Regions from separate parts of the Dryocola baronae genome, predicted to be linked through region 2. Evidence: predicted binding sites of a transcription regulator. Region 2 holds the regulator's gene; each other region holds the start of a gene.
The links. Region 2 encodes Fur, which represses iron uptake genes when iron is present. Its sites were predicted from a motif close to ATAATAATGAGAACNACTATCAA; they were not measured.
Positions count from the first base shown of each region.

Region 1: ACSPHG_RS12470 (TonB-dependent siderophore receptor) is a predicted target of Fur. The motif match lies at 3,166-3,188, and genes of this name have one in related genera.
Region 3: efeU (iron uptake transporter permease EfeU) is a predicted target of Fur. The motif match lies at 1,634-1,656, and genes of this name have one in related genera.

Region 1 covers NZ_JBINNY010000001.1:2,640,183-2,645,709, forward strand. Annotated here, with positions in the region: gene ACSPHG_RS12450 (glucosyltransferase domain-containing protein) at 1-330, opposite strand, end outside; gene ACSPHG_RS12455 (glycosyltransferase family 2 protein) at 320-1,276, opposite strand; gene ACSPHG_RS12460 (GtrA family protein) at 1,273-1,674, opposite strand; gene yncE (7-bladed beta-propeller protein YncE) at 1,823-2,893, opposite strand; gene ACSPHG_RS12470 (TonB-dependent siderophore receptor) at 3,277-5,421, shown strand; gene ACSPHG_RS12475 (alpha/beta fold hydrolase) at 5,474-5,527, opposite strand, start outside.
Region 2 covers NZ_JBINNY010000001.1:3,448,829-3,454,355, forward strand. Annotated here, with positions in the region: gene ybfF (esterase) at 1-394, shown strand, start outside; gene ybfE (LexA regulated protein) at 530-811, shown strand; gene fldA (flavodoxin FldA) at 993-1,523, shown strand; gene fur (ferric iron uptake transcriptional regulator) at 1,824-2,276, shown strand; gene chiQ (ChiQ/YbfN family lipoprotein) at 2,361-2,687, opposite strand; gene chiP (chitoporin ChiP) at 2,735-4,132, opposite strand; gene glnS (glutamine--tRNA ligase) at 4,592-5,527, opposite strand, start outside.
Region 3 covers NZ_JBINNY010000001.1:3,136,650-3,142,176, reverse strand. Annotated here, with positions in the region: gene putP (sodium/proline symporter PutP) at 1-1,425, shown strand, start outside; gene efeU (iron uptake transporter permease EfeU) at 1,713-2,546, shown strand; gene efeO (iron uptake system protein EfeO) at 2,609-3,733, shown strand; gene efeB (iron uptake transporter deferrochelatase/peroxidase subunit) at 3,739-5,022, shown strand.

The DNA of each region.
Region 1 (5,527 bases), 810 kb from region 2:
AGAAAGGTTTAGCTTCAGCCCCGCCACGAAGTACACGGCGCTAAAGCTTAACGCCGCAAGGCCCGCCAACAGCGGTAAAGGCGAGATATCGTTTATCGACGAACCGAAGGAAAGAAAATAGTGCAGCGCGGTGGTTAACGGCCTGCCGTTTAGCATCCAGGCATCGCCCGTTCCGTTGGCGAGGCGCATAAAATCATCGCCGTAATACATTTTATTCGTCCACAGCGGCACGGACACTAACAGGCTGACGGCGAAGGTAATAAGGAAATACGGTAACAGCCCAGAGTTATTGTTCTGATGTGATAATGCACGCTCAACGTTATTCTGCATCTTGCTTCTCTGCGTTTTTATTCTCAGGGAGGATGCTTTCAATAATATATCTGGGCCTTTTCTTGGTTTCGGTGAAAATACGTCCGATATACTCACCGAGAATACCAATGCCGATAAGCTGCACGCCGCCTAAAAAGAGCAGCGCCGTCATCAGCGACGCATAGCCCGGAACGGCGTTGCCCCAGATTAGTTTGGATATAATCAGCCAGCCGCCGTACAGCAGCGAACAGACCGCGACGCACGCGCCGAAATAGGTCCACACGCGCAGGGGCAGCGTGGAAAAAGAGGTAATGCCGTCGAGCGCAAAATTCCACAGCTTCCAGCTATTAAACCGCGACTTGCCCTTCGCCCGTTCGGTGCGGCTATATTCGACGATGGCGACTTTACCGCCGACCCAGGACATCAGCCCTTTCATAAACAGCGTTCTTTCCGGCAGCGCGATAATTTTGTCTACCGTTGCGCGCGAAAGCAGGCGAAAGTCGCCCACCTCCGGGACGATTTTTTCTTTGCTCAGCGAGTTATGAACGTAGTAATAGCCCCTGGCGCATAGGCGTTTAATCAGCCCGTCGCCTTCACGTTTTTTACGCCGGGCAAGCACCACGTCGGCCCCTTTTTGCCACTCGGCCACAAGCGTGGGCAGCAGGCTGACCGGATCCTGGAGATCGACATCCATCGGGATAATCGCCTCGCCCGCCGCGTGTTTCAACCCGGCAAATAAGGCGGCCTCTTTGCCAAAATTCCGGCTGAGGTTAATAAGAACGATATGCCGGTCATTCGCCTGCAGAGCGGTAATTACCGCGCGCGTGTTATCCGAGCTGCCGTCATTAACGAAAACGATCTCGATAATATATTCTTCGTTGGCAAGACGAATGTCGCGCACGCTCTGATAAAAAAGCGGAATGCTGGCCTCTTCGTTAAATACCGGCACAACGATGGATATCATCATAATGGCCTATCTCCGAACGCAATAAATCTCGCGTATAGATAACCGCATACGAGGCTGATGGCCGAAAATAGACAGAGCGTGAGGAGAGGATGAAAGCGAAATACCTGCCCCGCCATGCCAATTAACCCGGCCATTACCGCCATGAAAGGCGTATACACGAAATATGTCCGCAGGGAGGGCGTCGTGCTGAAAGTCCAGCGGGCGTTGGCGAAATAGCTGAAGGTTACCGCGACAATAAATGCGCAAATATTCGCGCTCGCCTGCCCCATATGAAAGCCCAGGTCCAGAACGAGAAAAACGCCCCAGTGGATGCAGGTATTTAGCCCCCCGGTACAGAGGTAGCGAAAGAACATCTTATTGGCAAATAGCCCGGCGATTCTACGAATGAATTTTTGCACATTAGCCCGTGGCGAGTAGACGAACAACGTCCTTGCTAATGAGAAGTGTAGATAGGCAGCGGATTTACGCAAGCGCTGCGCTGGGAAAGCGTTAAGGTTTTCAAAACGAAAGATCTTCCCCACAGGCGCAGGGAAGATCGCATAACGATTATTTAAAGCTGATGCGCACCACGTCGTCCGGGCTGGTTGGCTCTTTGTCGCGGGAGCCTGGCTGCTTCACGCTAACAAACAGCGTCTGGCCGTCGGCGGACAGCGCGAGGCTGTTCGGATGCGTTGGGGTATCGATGGTGTCGAGCACCTTGTAGGTTTTCGCATCGATAACGCTAACTTTACCGGATTCACGGTGCGTGACGTAAACCTCGTTACGCTGCGGGTTATACAGCACGGCCAGCGATACCGGCAGCGCGATTTCCTTCAGAACCTTGCCGTTCTGGGTATCAACAACCAGCAGCTGCGCCGCTTTGGAATCGGTGATAAACGCGCGGTGGTTAGCGGTATCCAGGCTCAGGTTCAGGTAGAAGTGCTCGCCTTCCTGAAGCTTGCTGCGGGACACCACTTTGTTGGTTGTGGTGTCGATAGCGATCAGCTCGTTGTCGGCGTTGGTCATATAGATACGTGACGCTTTCGGGTCGATAGCAAGCCCGGTCGCTGATTTACCCAGGCCTTCGATGGTGTTGCGCAGCGTCAGGTTTTCGCCGTCGACCACCCACAGCACGCTCGACGCCCCAAGCCCGCCGACATAAACGGTGTTGGTCGCTTCATTAACCACCAGCTCGCGCGGCGCAAACGGGCGCACTTCTTTCGTGCGCTTGCGCTCGTCCAGCACCAGCGTTTTCTTCACGTCCCCCGTTTTCGCGTCAATGGCGGTCACCGCGCTGCTGGTCGTGTTACCGATAAACAGCGTGCCGGTGGCGTGGTTAACGGCCATGCCGAACGGCTTAAGGTTGTTGTGAATCGCCTGGGTGATTTCAAGCGTAGCCGGGTCAAGACGGTAAACCACTCCGCCCTTATCAAGCTTGCGGCTCTGGGAAGTGGAGACATACAGCGCCGACGGCTCGCCGGTTACCGCCAGCTCATAGGCACCTTTCCCAACCGGCTTGCGGTCTACGGTGAAATTCGTTTCGGCAAACAGCGAGGTCGAAAACAGGAAGGTTGAAAGCGCGAGGATCGGCAAAGTGCGACGCTTTGTCCGAATGGCAAATTCCGTTGAAGAAAACATACATCTCCTTAATGCAATTGCAGGTTCAAAAGTTCCTTCCCCAAACGATTCGTATCGTCGTACCGCTTTGTAAACTTCCGCGCTCGGGTCGGGAGAGAGGCCAATTATTTATGCTGGTAATGATTATCATTATCTCGCCGCAAAAGTAAATAATTATCATTAGCAAAATGCCTTGTATCGAAGTATTTGATGAATAGGGAGAAAATAATTTTCAGCGTAAAGATTGTGGGCGAAATGTGGGGAAATTATGAAGATTACCGCATGAGGTTGTAATGATAACAATTATCATTACTATCCAGCCCTGCGCTAATTTGTTTCACAATATGGAAATTCCAGGTATGAATGTAAAAAATAATTACAGCAAAACACGGCTGGCGATATTAATGGCCGGTCTTTGCAGCGGCGGGGCTTGGGCGGCGGAAGAACCTCTTCTGGCGGAAGGCGACACGATGGTCGTGCAGGCGACGGCGGAACAGGAGCTTAAGCAACAGCCGGGGGTGTCGATTATCACCGCCGAAGACATTCAAAAAGATCCGCCGGTCAACGACCTCTCCGACATCATTCGTAAAATGCCCGGCGTTAACCTCACCGGCAACAGCGCAAGCGGCAGCCGCGGCAACAACCGTCAGATAGATATTCGCGGCATGGGGCCGGAAAACACCCTGATTCTGGTCGACGGCGTGCCGGTCACCTCCCGCAACTCCGTGCGCTACAGCTGGCGCGGCGAAAGGGATACTCGCGGCGACACCAACTGGGTACCGCCGGAAATGGTCGAGCGCATTGAAGTGCTGCGCGGCCCGGCGGCGGCGCGCTACGGCTCCGGTGCCGCAGGCGGCGTGGTGAACATTATCACCAAGCGCCCGACCAACGACTGGCACGGCTCCCTCTCGCTCTATACCAACCAGCCGGAAAACGATAAAGAAGGTGCGACCAGGCGCGCAAACTTCAACCTCAGCGGCCCGCTGGCGGGCGACGCGCTGACCATGCGCCTGTACGGCAACATCAATAAAACCGACGCCGACGATTACGACATCAACACCCAGCAAAACGGCTCCTACGCCGCCGGTCGTGAAGGGGTTCGCAACAAGGACATCAACGCCCTGCTTTCCTGGAAGCTCACGCCGACGCAGATCTTCGATTTTGAATACGGCTACAGCCGCCAGGGCAATATCTACGCTGGCGACACGCAGTACAGCAACGGCAACATCAGCCCGAACGGCGTCGTCGAGCAGCTTTACGGCCAGGAAACCAACCGCCTGTATCGCCAGAACTACGGCATCACGCACAACGGCGTGTGGGACTGGGGCCAGTCCAAGGTCGGCGTCTACTACGAGAAAACCAACAACACCCGCCTGAATGAAGGCTCGACGGGCCGCGTGGAAGGGATGATCAACAGCGACACCTTCGAAACCAGCCGTCTTGAAGACTACCGCTCCACCGCCGAGGTGAACGTTCCGCTGTACCTGCTGTTCGACCAGACCATTACGCTTGGCGCGGAATGGGAGCGCCAGGAGCTGAACGACCCGGCGTCGATGACGGCTACCACCGCCGCCGATGATGACATCAACGGCGTGTCGGGCGATCCGTCAAAACGCAGCACCAAAAACAGCGCCAACACCAGCGCGGTCTATTTTGAAGACAATATCGAAGCGACCGAAAGCACCTATATCATTCCCGGCCTGCGCTTTGACTACCACAACCAGTTCGGCGGCAACTGGAGCCCGAGCCTCAACGTTTCCCAGGGGCTGGGCGACCTCTTCAAGCTGAAGGCCGGTATCGCACGCGCCTTCAAAGCGCCAAACCTCTACCAGTCCAGCGAAGGCTACCTGCTCGCCACGCGCGGCAACGGCTGCCCGAATACCGTTGAAAGCGGCAGCTGCTATCTGCTGGGCAACGACGATCTGGATCCGGAAATCAGCATCAATAAAGAGGTCGGCCTGGAGTTTGCGTGGGAAGGCTACGCGGCGGGCGTCACCTGGTTCAGAAACGATTACAAAAACAAAATCGTTTCCGGCACCGACGTCATCGGCAAAACCACCAACAACTACAATATCCTGCGCTGGGAAAACGGCGGCAAGGCGGTCGTGGAAGGTCTGGAAGCGAACCTGACGGTGCCGCTGATTGAGGACAGGCTGAGCTGGCGCACCAACGGCACCTATATGATCAAATCCGAAAGCAAAAAAACCGGCAACCCGCTGTCGGTGATCCCGGAGTATACGGTGAACACCATGCTCGACTGGCAGGTTACGGACAAGCTTTCCGCCAACACCACCTGGACGATGTATGGCCGCCAGAAGCCGCGTGAATATGCGGAAATCCGCAACGAGGTCGCCTCGCTGTCCACGAAAGAAGTCGGCGCGTATTCCATCGTTGGCGTGGGCGTGAACTATCAGCTCACCAAAAACCTGCGCGCCAACACCGGGGTAAGCAACCTGTTCGATAAGCAGATTTATCGCGAAAACGAAGGGGCTTCAACCTACAACGAACCGGGCCGCGCCTACTATGCAGGCGTGACCATGTCCTTCTGATAAAACGGGCGGGTAGCCTTTACCCGCCCTAACCGCCCTAACCGCCCTAAATCTACAGATTGCAACAGAAGCCCGACAGCGCGCGGGCAAGCCCGGCCGGATTTTC
Region 2 (5,527 bases):
TGCCGCGATTAACGCCGTGAGCGAGGCCGGTGCCAAAACGCGCCAGCAGGCCGCCGTTTTGATGCGCGAGCATATAAAGGAAGAAGGCGTAATCCAGTTCCTGCTAAAGTCCTTTGCCGACGGCGAGTGGAAATTCAACGTGCCGGTACTGTGGCAGCAATACGAAAAGATCGTCGGCTGGCAAACTATTCCGGCCTGGGATCACCCTGCGCTGTTTATCCGCGGCGGCGCATCACCTTATGTCGATGAAACGCACCGGGATGCGCTATTGGAGCAGTTTCCACAGGCCCGTGCTCACGTGGTCGCGGGCGCAGGACACTGGGTTCACGCCGAGAAACCTGAAGCCGTTTTACGCGCCATTCATCGTTTTATTGATGATTCCTCGGCAAACTGATTAAAAACAGACCGACTGGCCGCAAGAAGTGGCTAACGCGTTGGCGCGCCGTACATGCTGATGTATGATGGCGCGCTTAAATGCGACCTGAGCACTCTGCTCGCAGCATCCGAATTTCCTGTCAGTACTCTAATCATGGCAAAAGAACAAACGGACCGTACTACATTAGATCTGTTCGCGGACGAGCGTCGCCCGGGGCGGCCAAAAACCAATCCGCTTACGCGTGACGAGCAGCTGCGCATCAATAAGCGCAACCAGCTCAAACGCGATAAAGTACGCGGCCTGAAACGAGTAGAGCTAAAACTCAACAACGAAGCGGTAGATGCGCTTAATCATCTTGCTGAAGCCAGAAACATCAGCCGCAGCGAACTGATTGAAGAGATGTTGCTAGCGCAGCTAAAACAACACCTCAGCTGATCTTCTGCCTTCCATCCCTAACATTAAGTGAAAAGTGGGCGCGAATTGCGCCGTCATGTTGCAGTCTGTGCACAACGCTATGATAGCTGTTTCCGCACTGTAAGCTGTTCTGCTATGATTGCCCTATCTGTGGGCAACATTCAGCCACCATACCATTAAGTTTCAAGAGGTTATTTTACTCATGGCAATCGTAGGCATTTTCTTCGGCAGCGACACCGGTAACACCGAAAACATCGCAAAAATGATCCAAAAGCAGCTCGGTAAAGACGTGGCTGAAGTGCGCGACATTGCGAAGAGCAGCAAAGAAGACCTGGAAGGCTTCGACATTCTGCTGCTCGGTATCCCGACCTGGTACTACGGCGAAGCGCAGTGCGACTGGGATGACTTCTTCCCTACGCTTGAAGAAGTGGATTTCAACGGCAAACTGGTTGCGCTGTTTGGCTGCGGCGATCAGGAAGATTACGCAGAATATTTCTGTGATGCGCTCGGCACCATCCGCGACATCATCGAACCACGCGGCGCGGCGATTGTCGGCCACTGGCCTACTGCGGGCTACCACTTCGAAGCGTCCAAAGGTTTGGCAGACGACGACCACTTCGTAGGCCTTGCTATCGATGAAGACCGCCAGCCGGAACTGACCGCAGAGCGTGTTGAGAAATGGACAAAGCAGGTTGCTGAAGAGCTGAATCTGGCTGACATCATTAGCGCCTGATGCACTAGGGCGCAAGCAAATCACTTGCGCCTTATTGATAGGTATTATCAATGAAAATAATTGCTACAATTTTGTAACTTTTTTGTCTATCCCTGTACAATATCCCACAGGTCACCTTTGCTAGCCTGCCAGCAAACGGCGACTCCGCCACGATTTTTTAGCTGTGTTATGCTTCATACTTGCAGTTTCTATTTAGACGTGGCTGTACTATACCCACATGAGTTGGGTATATAATGAGACGCATTCACTTAACGCTCAAATGAGTTCGAGCAAAACGTTAAGCAACAGGACAATTTCCGCATGACTGACAACAATACTGCACTTAAGAAAGCCGGCCTGAAAGTCACGCTTCCACGATTAAAAATCCTTGAAGTGTTACAGGAACCGGTAAACCATCATGTCAGTGCGGAAGACTTATACAAGCGTCTGATTGATATGGGTGAAGAGATTGGTCTGGCGACGGTTTACCGCGTACTGAACCAGTTTGATGACGCAGGTATCGTTACCCGTCATAACTTCGAAGGTGGCAAGTCAGTCTTTGAACTGACCCAGCAGCACCATCACGATCACCTGATATGCCTGGACTGCGGCAAGGTTATTGAATTCAGCGATGACTCAATTGAAGCCCGCCAGCGTGAAATCGCCTCCCGTCATGGTATTCGTCTGACCAACCACAGTCTGTACCTTTACGGCCACTGCGCCGAAGGCGACTGCCGCACCGACGAAAACGCTCACGAAATCAGCGAAAAGTAATCCGCATACTGCCTTCCCTTTCGGGGGAAGACAAACAAAAAAACCGGTGATTAACTCACCGGTTTTTTTATGCCCCAAGTAACCTTACTTGTTGTTACTGCGGATCTCCTGCCAGATTTTATCGCACTTGGCTTTCACGGCCTGGTCGTTGCCCGTTTGGGTTGCCTGGATGCAGTTTTGGTAGTCCAGCGTGCGCACCGTCTCTTTCTGTGCAAATTCCTGATGCTTCTTGTCTTTCGCCAGCTCGTTGAGCATATTCTGGCAGCCCTTAACTTTGTCCGGGTTTCCTTCAGCACTGTTGATGCAGGCGCTGTAATCCTGCTTAAGCTGGGAGTCTTCCGGTGCCGTTTGTGGCTGCGCGCATGCCGTTAAGCCTAAAGCCATCGCGGCCATCAATATTACTTTTTTCATGCTCGATATCCTTAAGAAGACCGGGCAACGTAGCGCCCGGCGTCAAATCAGAAGATGGTGAACGGTGCGATAACGATGAACTTGACGTCGCGCTCATCCTGGAAGATGTTGCCGTAACCGCCGCCCCAGCTTGGGATATCGGAATGGTTGTCGTACTGAGTAAAGTGCAGTTTGAACAGCGTACCTTTCGCGCGGCCGTCCTGCACGGTGTACAGGGCGTCAAGACTGTAAGAGGACTCTTTCAGGCGACGGTCTGCATCGTAGTAGCCATCGGTCGTTGGGGTAGAGCTTGGTTTCGCATCCCAGGCATAAACGTAAGATGCGCCTACCGCCCAGCCAGCCAGGTTCCAGTTGCTAAGGTCATACATTGCGCCTGCGAATACCGCTTTTTCGCCGTTGGCGTTGAAGTCGGAGCGGTTATCCCACCACACGTCAAGACGACCGTTGGAGGAGGCGTAGGTTGGGGTCATACGCTGCAGGAAGTAGCCCTGCTGGCCGTCCGCCTTAACCATAGTTCCTTCTAAGCGCAGATCGACCTGGCCGATTTTGTAGCCAAGGGTCAGCGCCTGCAGCCACGCGGTGCCGTCGTAAATATCGTTCACGCCGCCGTTGGAGACTTTGTCCCGCGTACCGTAGAACTGATAGCTGGTGGTCAGAGGGCTGCCAGCGATATCAAACTTGTAGCTTGCTTTAGTGAAGTACTGGTCAATGTAGCCCTGCGCCTGACCGAATGCGGCTTCCAGCACCAGGTCATTTTTAAAGTCGTACTTCGCGCCAACGGAATGCAGGTAATCAACCTTGGTGTTCTTATCGTTCTGATAGAACTTATCCATTTCGAGGTGCCATGGGGATTTATATTCGTTAGTCCACATATAGGAGAAACTTAATGCGCCCGCGTCACCATAATCGAAGTTAGCCCCAGCTTCAGCCCCTTGATAGGTACCCGGCATAAAGCTCCAGTGCGGAGCTAATAAAGTCTGGCCGGTCGGCTGAATGTAGCCTGCGCGAGCCCAAACTGGACCGTATTTAAATTTTGCTGCGGCTTTATAAAGACTAATTCCACTCTTATCCCCGGAATAATCTTCGTCATAGGCTTTGTTTTTTGAAGAGAATGCAATTTCGTTCGGGTGACCGCTGTCGCCGTTCTCCGCCATTTCAATCGCGGTAAATGCCGCAATATCTAAACCGAACATGTCGGCCGCATAGCCAGACTGGAAGTCTAAGTTGGCGTTCCAGGTTGAGTGGGAAAGGTTGGTTTCGTATTTGTTAGTGTTTACATCTTTACGATCGCGCTCACGCTGCCAGTAATAAATACCGCCGGTAAGCGTTGAATCATCAATGAAGCCCGCACCCACTGCCTGTGGAACAACAACAATGCCTGACAGAGCTGTGACACCTGCAATTGCAAGCGCCAGCGCACTACGTTTGCCACTAAACGTACGCATATTGAAATCCTCTTTGACGTATAAATAATCACCCGGTGTTAAAGCACCTGACGGCGAAAAAAATTAAAATGCCTTACGGCCAATAGCGGTCATGAATATTTCCCGCATCACTGCTGTGCTTAAGACTATTTTTCGCGACGCGAATTATCAACGACTTTATCAGAGAGAATTCCCATATTATGACGAAGTGCACATAATCTATGAGTATTTGTAACAATTTGCTTTAGCAGCGTTTTATGCCATTAAATTAAAAATATTGAGCATAATCACGCAAATGAAAGCGCTCTCACGCTGGGTAATGAGAACCTTTCAACTTAGTGGTCAATAGCGGAGGATTATTACCAACGCAACAATGCGGCATTAATTCGCTTTAAAAATGTTCACAAACTTTTAACCAGCTGAACAATAAGCGAAAAAAAACGCCGCGTAAGGCGGCGTTCTTATTATCAGGCGAATGTATTAATCGCCGATTTTTGCCCATGTGTCACGCAGGCCAACGGTGCGGTTGAACACCAGTTTGGTAGCGGTTGCATAGCGGCTGTCGAGGCAGAAATAACCTTCGCGCTCAAACTGGTAGGCTTTGCCTTTTTCTGCATTTTGCAGGCTTGGCTCAACAAAACCCTGTTTGATAATCAGAGATTCCGGATTGATGGTCGCGAGGAAATCTTCCGCAGCGCCAGGGTTTGCGACGCTGAACAGACGGTCGTAGAGACGAATCTCTACCGGCAGCGCGTGAGCCGCGCTTACCCAGTGAATCACGCCCTTAACTTTACGGCCATCCGCCGGGTCTTTACTCAGCGTTTCCGGGTCGTAGGTGCAGTGCAGCGTGGTGATATTGCCTTCCGCATCTTTTTCTACGCGTTCAGCTTTGATCACGTAAGCGTTGCGCAGGCGAACTTCTTTGCCCAGCACCAGACGCTTGTACTGCTTGTTCGCTTCTTCGCGGAAGTCGGCACGGTCGATGTAGATCTCGCCGCTGAACGGCACCTGACGGCTGCCCATTTCGGGCTTGTTAGGATGATTTGGCATGGTGACCATCTCTTCCTCGCCCTGCGGATAGTTTTCGATAATAACCTTCACCGGATCCAGCACGGCCATCGCGCGCGGTGCGTTCTCATTCAGGTCGTCACGAATGCAGGATTCCAGGGAAGCCATTTCCACCGTGTTGTCCTGCTTGGTCACGCCAATGCGCTTGCAGAACTCACGAATAGACGCTGCGGTGTAACCACGGCGACGCAGACCGGAGATAGTCGGCATACGTGGGTCGTCCCAGCCTTCTACGATCTTCTCGGTAACCAGCAGGTTAAGCTTGCGCTTGGACATGATGGCGTATTCGAGATTCAGGCGTGAGAACTCGTACTGACGCGGATGAGCCGGAATGGTGATGTTATCTAA
Region 3 (5,527 bases), 310 kb from region 2:
ACCAAAAACTTCGATGATTATATTCTTGGCGGCCGCAGCCTCGGCAGCCTGGTCACCGCGTTATCCGCCGGTGCATCCGATATGAGCGGCTGGCTATTAATGGGCTTGCCCGGCGCGATATTTATTTCCGGTATTTCTGAAAGCTGGATTGCGATTGGTTTAACCGTCGGCGCCTATATTAACTGGAAGCTGGTGGCGGGCCGTTTGCGCGTGCATACCGAAGTTAACAATAACGCCCTGACGCTGCCGGATTATTTCACCGGGCGCTTCGAAGATAAAAGCCGCCTGCTGCGCATTATCTCTGCGGTGGTTATTCTGCTGTTCTTCACTATTTATTGTGCGTCGGGCATTGTCGCCGGGGCGCGTCTTTTCGAAAGCACCTTCGGTATGAGCTACGAAACCGCCCTGTGGGCCGGTGCCGCAGCAACCATCATTTATACCTTTGTCGGTGGATTCCTGGCGGTAAGCTGGACCGACACCGTGCAGGCCAGCCTGATGATTTTCGCGCTGATTCTTACGCCGGTGATGGTGATTATGGCGGTCGGCGGCTTCGACGATTCGCTGGTGGTCATCAAGCAAAAAAGCATCGAGAACGTCGATATGCTGAAGGGCTTGAACTTTGTGGCCATCGTTTCGCTGATGGGCTGGGGGCTAGGCTACTTCGGGCAGCCGCACATTCTGGCGCGCTTTATGGCGGCAGATTCCCACCACACCATCGTCAACGCTCGCCGTATCAGCATGACGTGGATGATTCTCTGCCTGGCCGGTGCCTGCGCCGTGGGCTTCTTCGGCATCGCCTACTTTAGCGATAACCCGTCCCAGGCGGGCGCGGTGACCCAGAACGGCGAGCGCGTCTTCATCGAGCTTGCACAGCTGCTGTTTAACCCGTGGATTGCGGGCGTGCTGCTGTCGGCGATTCTGGCGGCGGTAATGTCGACGCTGAGCTGCCAGCTGCTGGTGTGTTCAAGCGCGATTACTGAAGATCTGTACAAAGCCTTCTTCCGCAAAAACGCGGGCCAAAAAGAGCTGGTGTGGGTAGGGCGCGCGATGGTGCTGGTGGTTGCGCTGATTGCGATAGCGCTTGCCGCGAATCCTGAAAACCGCGTGCTGGGACTTGTGAGCTACGCGTGGGCGGGCTTCGGCGCGGCGTTTGGCCCGGTTGTGCTATTCTCGGTTATGTGGTCACGCATGACGCGCAACGGCGCGCTGGCGGGCATGGTGATCGGCGCGGTGACGGTCATCGTCTGGAAGCAGTTCGCGTGGCTGGGCCTCTACGAAATCATTCCTGGCTTCGTGTTTGCCAGCATCGGGATCGTGGTAGTGAGCCTGCTTGGCAAGGCACCGTCTACCAGCATGCAGAAACGCTTTGCCGAAGCGGATGAGTTCTACCGTTCGGCTCCTCCGAGCAAGCTGCAGGCGGAGTAGCTTAACGCATAGGTCGGGGAGGCGAACGTCGGGTGGCGGCTTACGCCTTACCCGACCTACGAAAATGCGGCATCGTATGGCTCGTAGGGTGGATAAGCGATAGCGCCATCCACCGGAAAATGCCGACCCCATCGTTCTCAAGCTGGCAATGCCAGCTTTTTTTACATCTCGATATAATTCCCATCACAATCTTCTTGTATTTCCATTCACGGTAATGATAATCACTATCGTTCTTTTTTACTTTTCTTTACGTCATTTGACCAGATTTCACAATTGAGGTGTCAGGAATGTTTGTTCCGTTTCTCATCATGTTACGCGAAGGGCTGGAGGCGGCGCTGATCGTAAGCCTCATCGCCAGCTACCTAAAGCGCACCCAGCGCGGTCAATGGATTGGCGTAATGTGGATTGGCGTGGTGGCCGCCGCCGCCCTCTGCCTGGCACTAGGGATCTTCATCAACGAAACGACCGGCGAGTTCCCGCAAAAAGAGCAGGAGCTGTTCGAAGGCATCGTGGCGGTAGTCGCCGTGGTTATTCTCACCTGGATGGTGTTCTGGATGCGCAAGGTGTCGCGCAACGTCAAGGTTCAGCTTGAACAGGCGGTGGATAACGCCCTGCATAGCAAAGGCAGCCACGGCTGGGCGCTCATCCTGATGGTGTTTTTCGCGGTGGCGCGAGAAGGGCTTGAGTCGGTGTTCTTCCTGCTTGCGGCCTTTCAGCAGGACGTGGGCATCATGCCGCCGCTGGGCGCGATGCTGGGCCTGGCAACGGCGGTCGTGCTTGGCTTTATGATCTACTGGGGCGGCATTCGCCTGAATCTTGGTGCGTTTTTCAAATGGACCAGCCTGTTTATCCTGCTGGTTGCGGCAGGCCTTGCCGCGGGGGCGATTCGCGCCTTCCACGAGGCCGGGCTGTGGAACCATTTCCAGGACATCGCGTTCGATCTCAGCAACGTGCTTTCTACGCACTCCCTGACCGGGACGCTGCTGGAGGGGATCTTTGGCTATCAGGAAGCGCCAACCGTCAGCGAAGTGGCGATGTACTTTATCTATCTGATTCCGGCGCTGGTGCTGTTTGCCATGCCGCCGCGCCTGAACAATCAGGCGACGAATAGCGCTCGATAACATTATTGTGGCGGGCCTCCGCCACTTAGTTACAACATACTAATCTTTGTAAGGGATTGGCCATGACTCCACACTTCCGTGTTAAAGCTTTGCAACTCGCTTTGTTTGCCCTTATTTCCGCCGCTTCTGCCGCGCAGGCCGCCGATATTCCGCAGGTTAAAGTTACGGTCACCGATAAACAGTGTGAGCCGATGAATATCACCGTGAACGCCGGAAAAACCCAGTTCCTTATTCAGAACAACAGCCAGAAAGCGCTGGAGTGGGAGATCCTGAAAGGGGTGATGGTGGTGGAAGAGCGTGAAAACATCGCGCCAGGCTTCTCGCAAAAAATGACCGCCAACCTGCAGGCGGGCGAGTACGACATGACCTGCGGCCTGCTGAGCAACCCGAAAGGCAAGCTGATAGTTAAAGCGGCGGGCGACCAGGCGGCACCGAAAAACGATCTGATGGCGCTGAGCGGCCCTATTACCGAATACAAAGCCTACGTGACCGCAGAAGTGGCCGAGCTGGTCAAAGGCACTAAAGCCTTTACCGACGCGGTGAAGGCCGGGGATATCGAAAAGGCGAAAGCCCTGTACGCGCCGACGCGCCAGCACTACGAGCGTATCGAACCTATCGCCGAGCTGTTCTCTGACCTGGACGGCAGCATCGATGCCCGTGAAGACGACTATGAGCAGAAGGCGAACGATCCTAAATTCACCGGCTTCCACCGCCTGGAAAAAGCGCTGTTTGGCGACAACTCCACGAAGGGCATGGAAAAATACGCCGAGCAGCTGAACGCCGACGTGCTGGATCTGCAAACGCGCATCTCCGAGCTTGCCTTCCCGCCGAGCAAGGTTGTGGGCGGGGCCGCGGGCCTGATTGAAGAAGTGGCCGCCAGCAAAATCAGCGGTGAAGAAGACCGCTACAGCCACACCGACCTGTGGGACTTCCAGGCCAACGTCGACGGCGCGCAGAAAATCGTTAACCTGCTCCGCCCGCTTTTGAGCAAAGAGAACGCGCCGCTGCTGGCGAAGGTCGATGCCAACTTCAAGAAAGTCGACGCTATTCTCGCCAAGTACAAAACCAAAGACGGCTTTGAAACCTACGATAAGCTGACCGATGCCGACCGCAACGCGCTGAAAGGGCCGGTCACGGCGCTTGCTGAAGATCTGTCTCAGCTGCGCGGCGTGTTGGGCCTGGACTAAGTTAGATGCAAGAGAAAACGAAACGTGACGCGCATCAGCCCGCGCGTCGCAAACTGCTGAAAACGCTGGGCGCCCTGGGGGGCGCTTTTGCCGTTGCCGGTGGCTGCCCGGTGGCCCACGCGGCTAAAACCGAAACCTCGCCCGGCACGCTGCCCCCCGACGCACGCATGGAAAAGCAGCCGTTCTACGGGTTGCATCAGGCAGGCATTCTGACACCGCAGCAGGCATCAATGATGCTGGTGGCCTTCGACGTGCTGGCGGCAGATAAAGCCGACCTTGAACGCCTGTTCCGTCTGCTATCCTCCCGCTTTGACTTCCTGACCACCGGGGGGGCGGCGCCCCAAACGCCGAATCCGCGTATGCCGCCGATGGACTCCGGCATTCTCGGCGCGGAAATTTTCCCCGATAACCTGACTATCACCCTGTCCGCAGGCGCGACGCTGTTCGACGAACGCTTTGGCCTGAACGCCCACATGCCGAAAAAGCTGCAAAAAATGACGCGTTTCCCGAACGACTCGCTGGATGCCAGCCTGTGCCACGGCGATCTGCTGCTGCAAATCTGCGCCAACACCGCGGATACGGTCATTCACGCCCTGCGCGATATCATCAAGCACACGCCGGACCTGCTGAGCGTTCGCTGGAAGCGTGAAGGCTTTATTTCCAACCACGCCGCGCGCAGCCGTGGCAAAGAAACGCCTATCAACCTGCTGGGATTCAAAGACGGCACCGCCAATCCCGACAGCAGCAACCGGCCGCTGATGGACGACGTGGTGTGGGTCACGAAGGGGCAGGGCGAACCGGCATGGGCGACGGGCGGCAGCTATCAGGCCATTCGTATCATCCAGTTCCACGTTGAATCCTGGGACCGCACGCCGCTCAAGGAGCAGCAAACCATCTTTGGCCGCGAGAAGCACAGCGGCGCGCCGCTCGGCATGAAGAACGAGCACGACGAGCCGGACTACGCCGCCGACCCGGAAGGCAACGTTATCGCGCTGGATGCCCACATTCGCCTTGCGAACCCGCGCACCAAAGAAACCCAGTCGAACCTGATGATGCGCCGGGGATACAGCTATTCGCTGGGCGTGTCGAAATCGGGCCAGCTTGATATGGGCCTGCTGTTCGTTTGCTATCAGCACGATCTTGAGAAGGGTTTTCTCGCGGTGCAAAAGCGCCTCAACGGGGAAGCGCTGGAAGAGTACGTGAAGCCGATCGGCGGCGGGTATTTCTTCGCCCTGCCGGGCGCGGTGGATAAACAGCATTATCTGGGGCAGGGGCTTATTGAGGCCTGAATATCTAGATTCCCCCTCACCCTAACCCTCTCCCACGGGGAAAGGGGACCGCTCGATTATCGCCCTCTCCTGGGGGAGGGGGCCGGGGCGAGGGCGTCGGTAGCTTCGTCCTGTCCCAATTCTTTCCCTGCTAATTTTTCATTTGCTAACAATTCACCCGCAAAATCATGCATTAGTATTACCTATGAGCATCTCATTGATATAAAACTGTAATATAACTGTGACATAACATCTGCAGTCGCGCCGCGCGTCGCTTATGTTGATTTTAAGTAAAAATCATGTTGCATTTTAGATAAATTTTGATGTACTTAAAGACATGAGCGGTAGTTCCCGGCTGTGAAGTTCAATCACAATGGAGATCGCGAATGGTAGGGTCCTGTACTGGACGGCTCAAAAAACATCTTACCCGCACGAATCAGCGCGGAGGCTTATCCTCCGGCTTCGCTATCTTCACCGCTAAATTTCCTGATTCCACATCAACTCAATGTGTCAACGATGCGCTAAG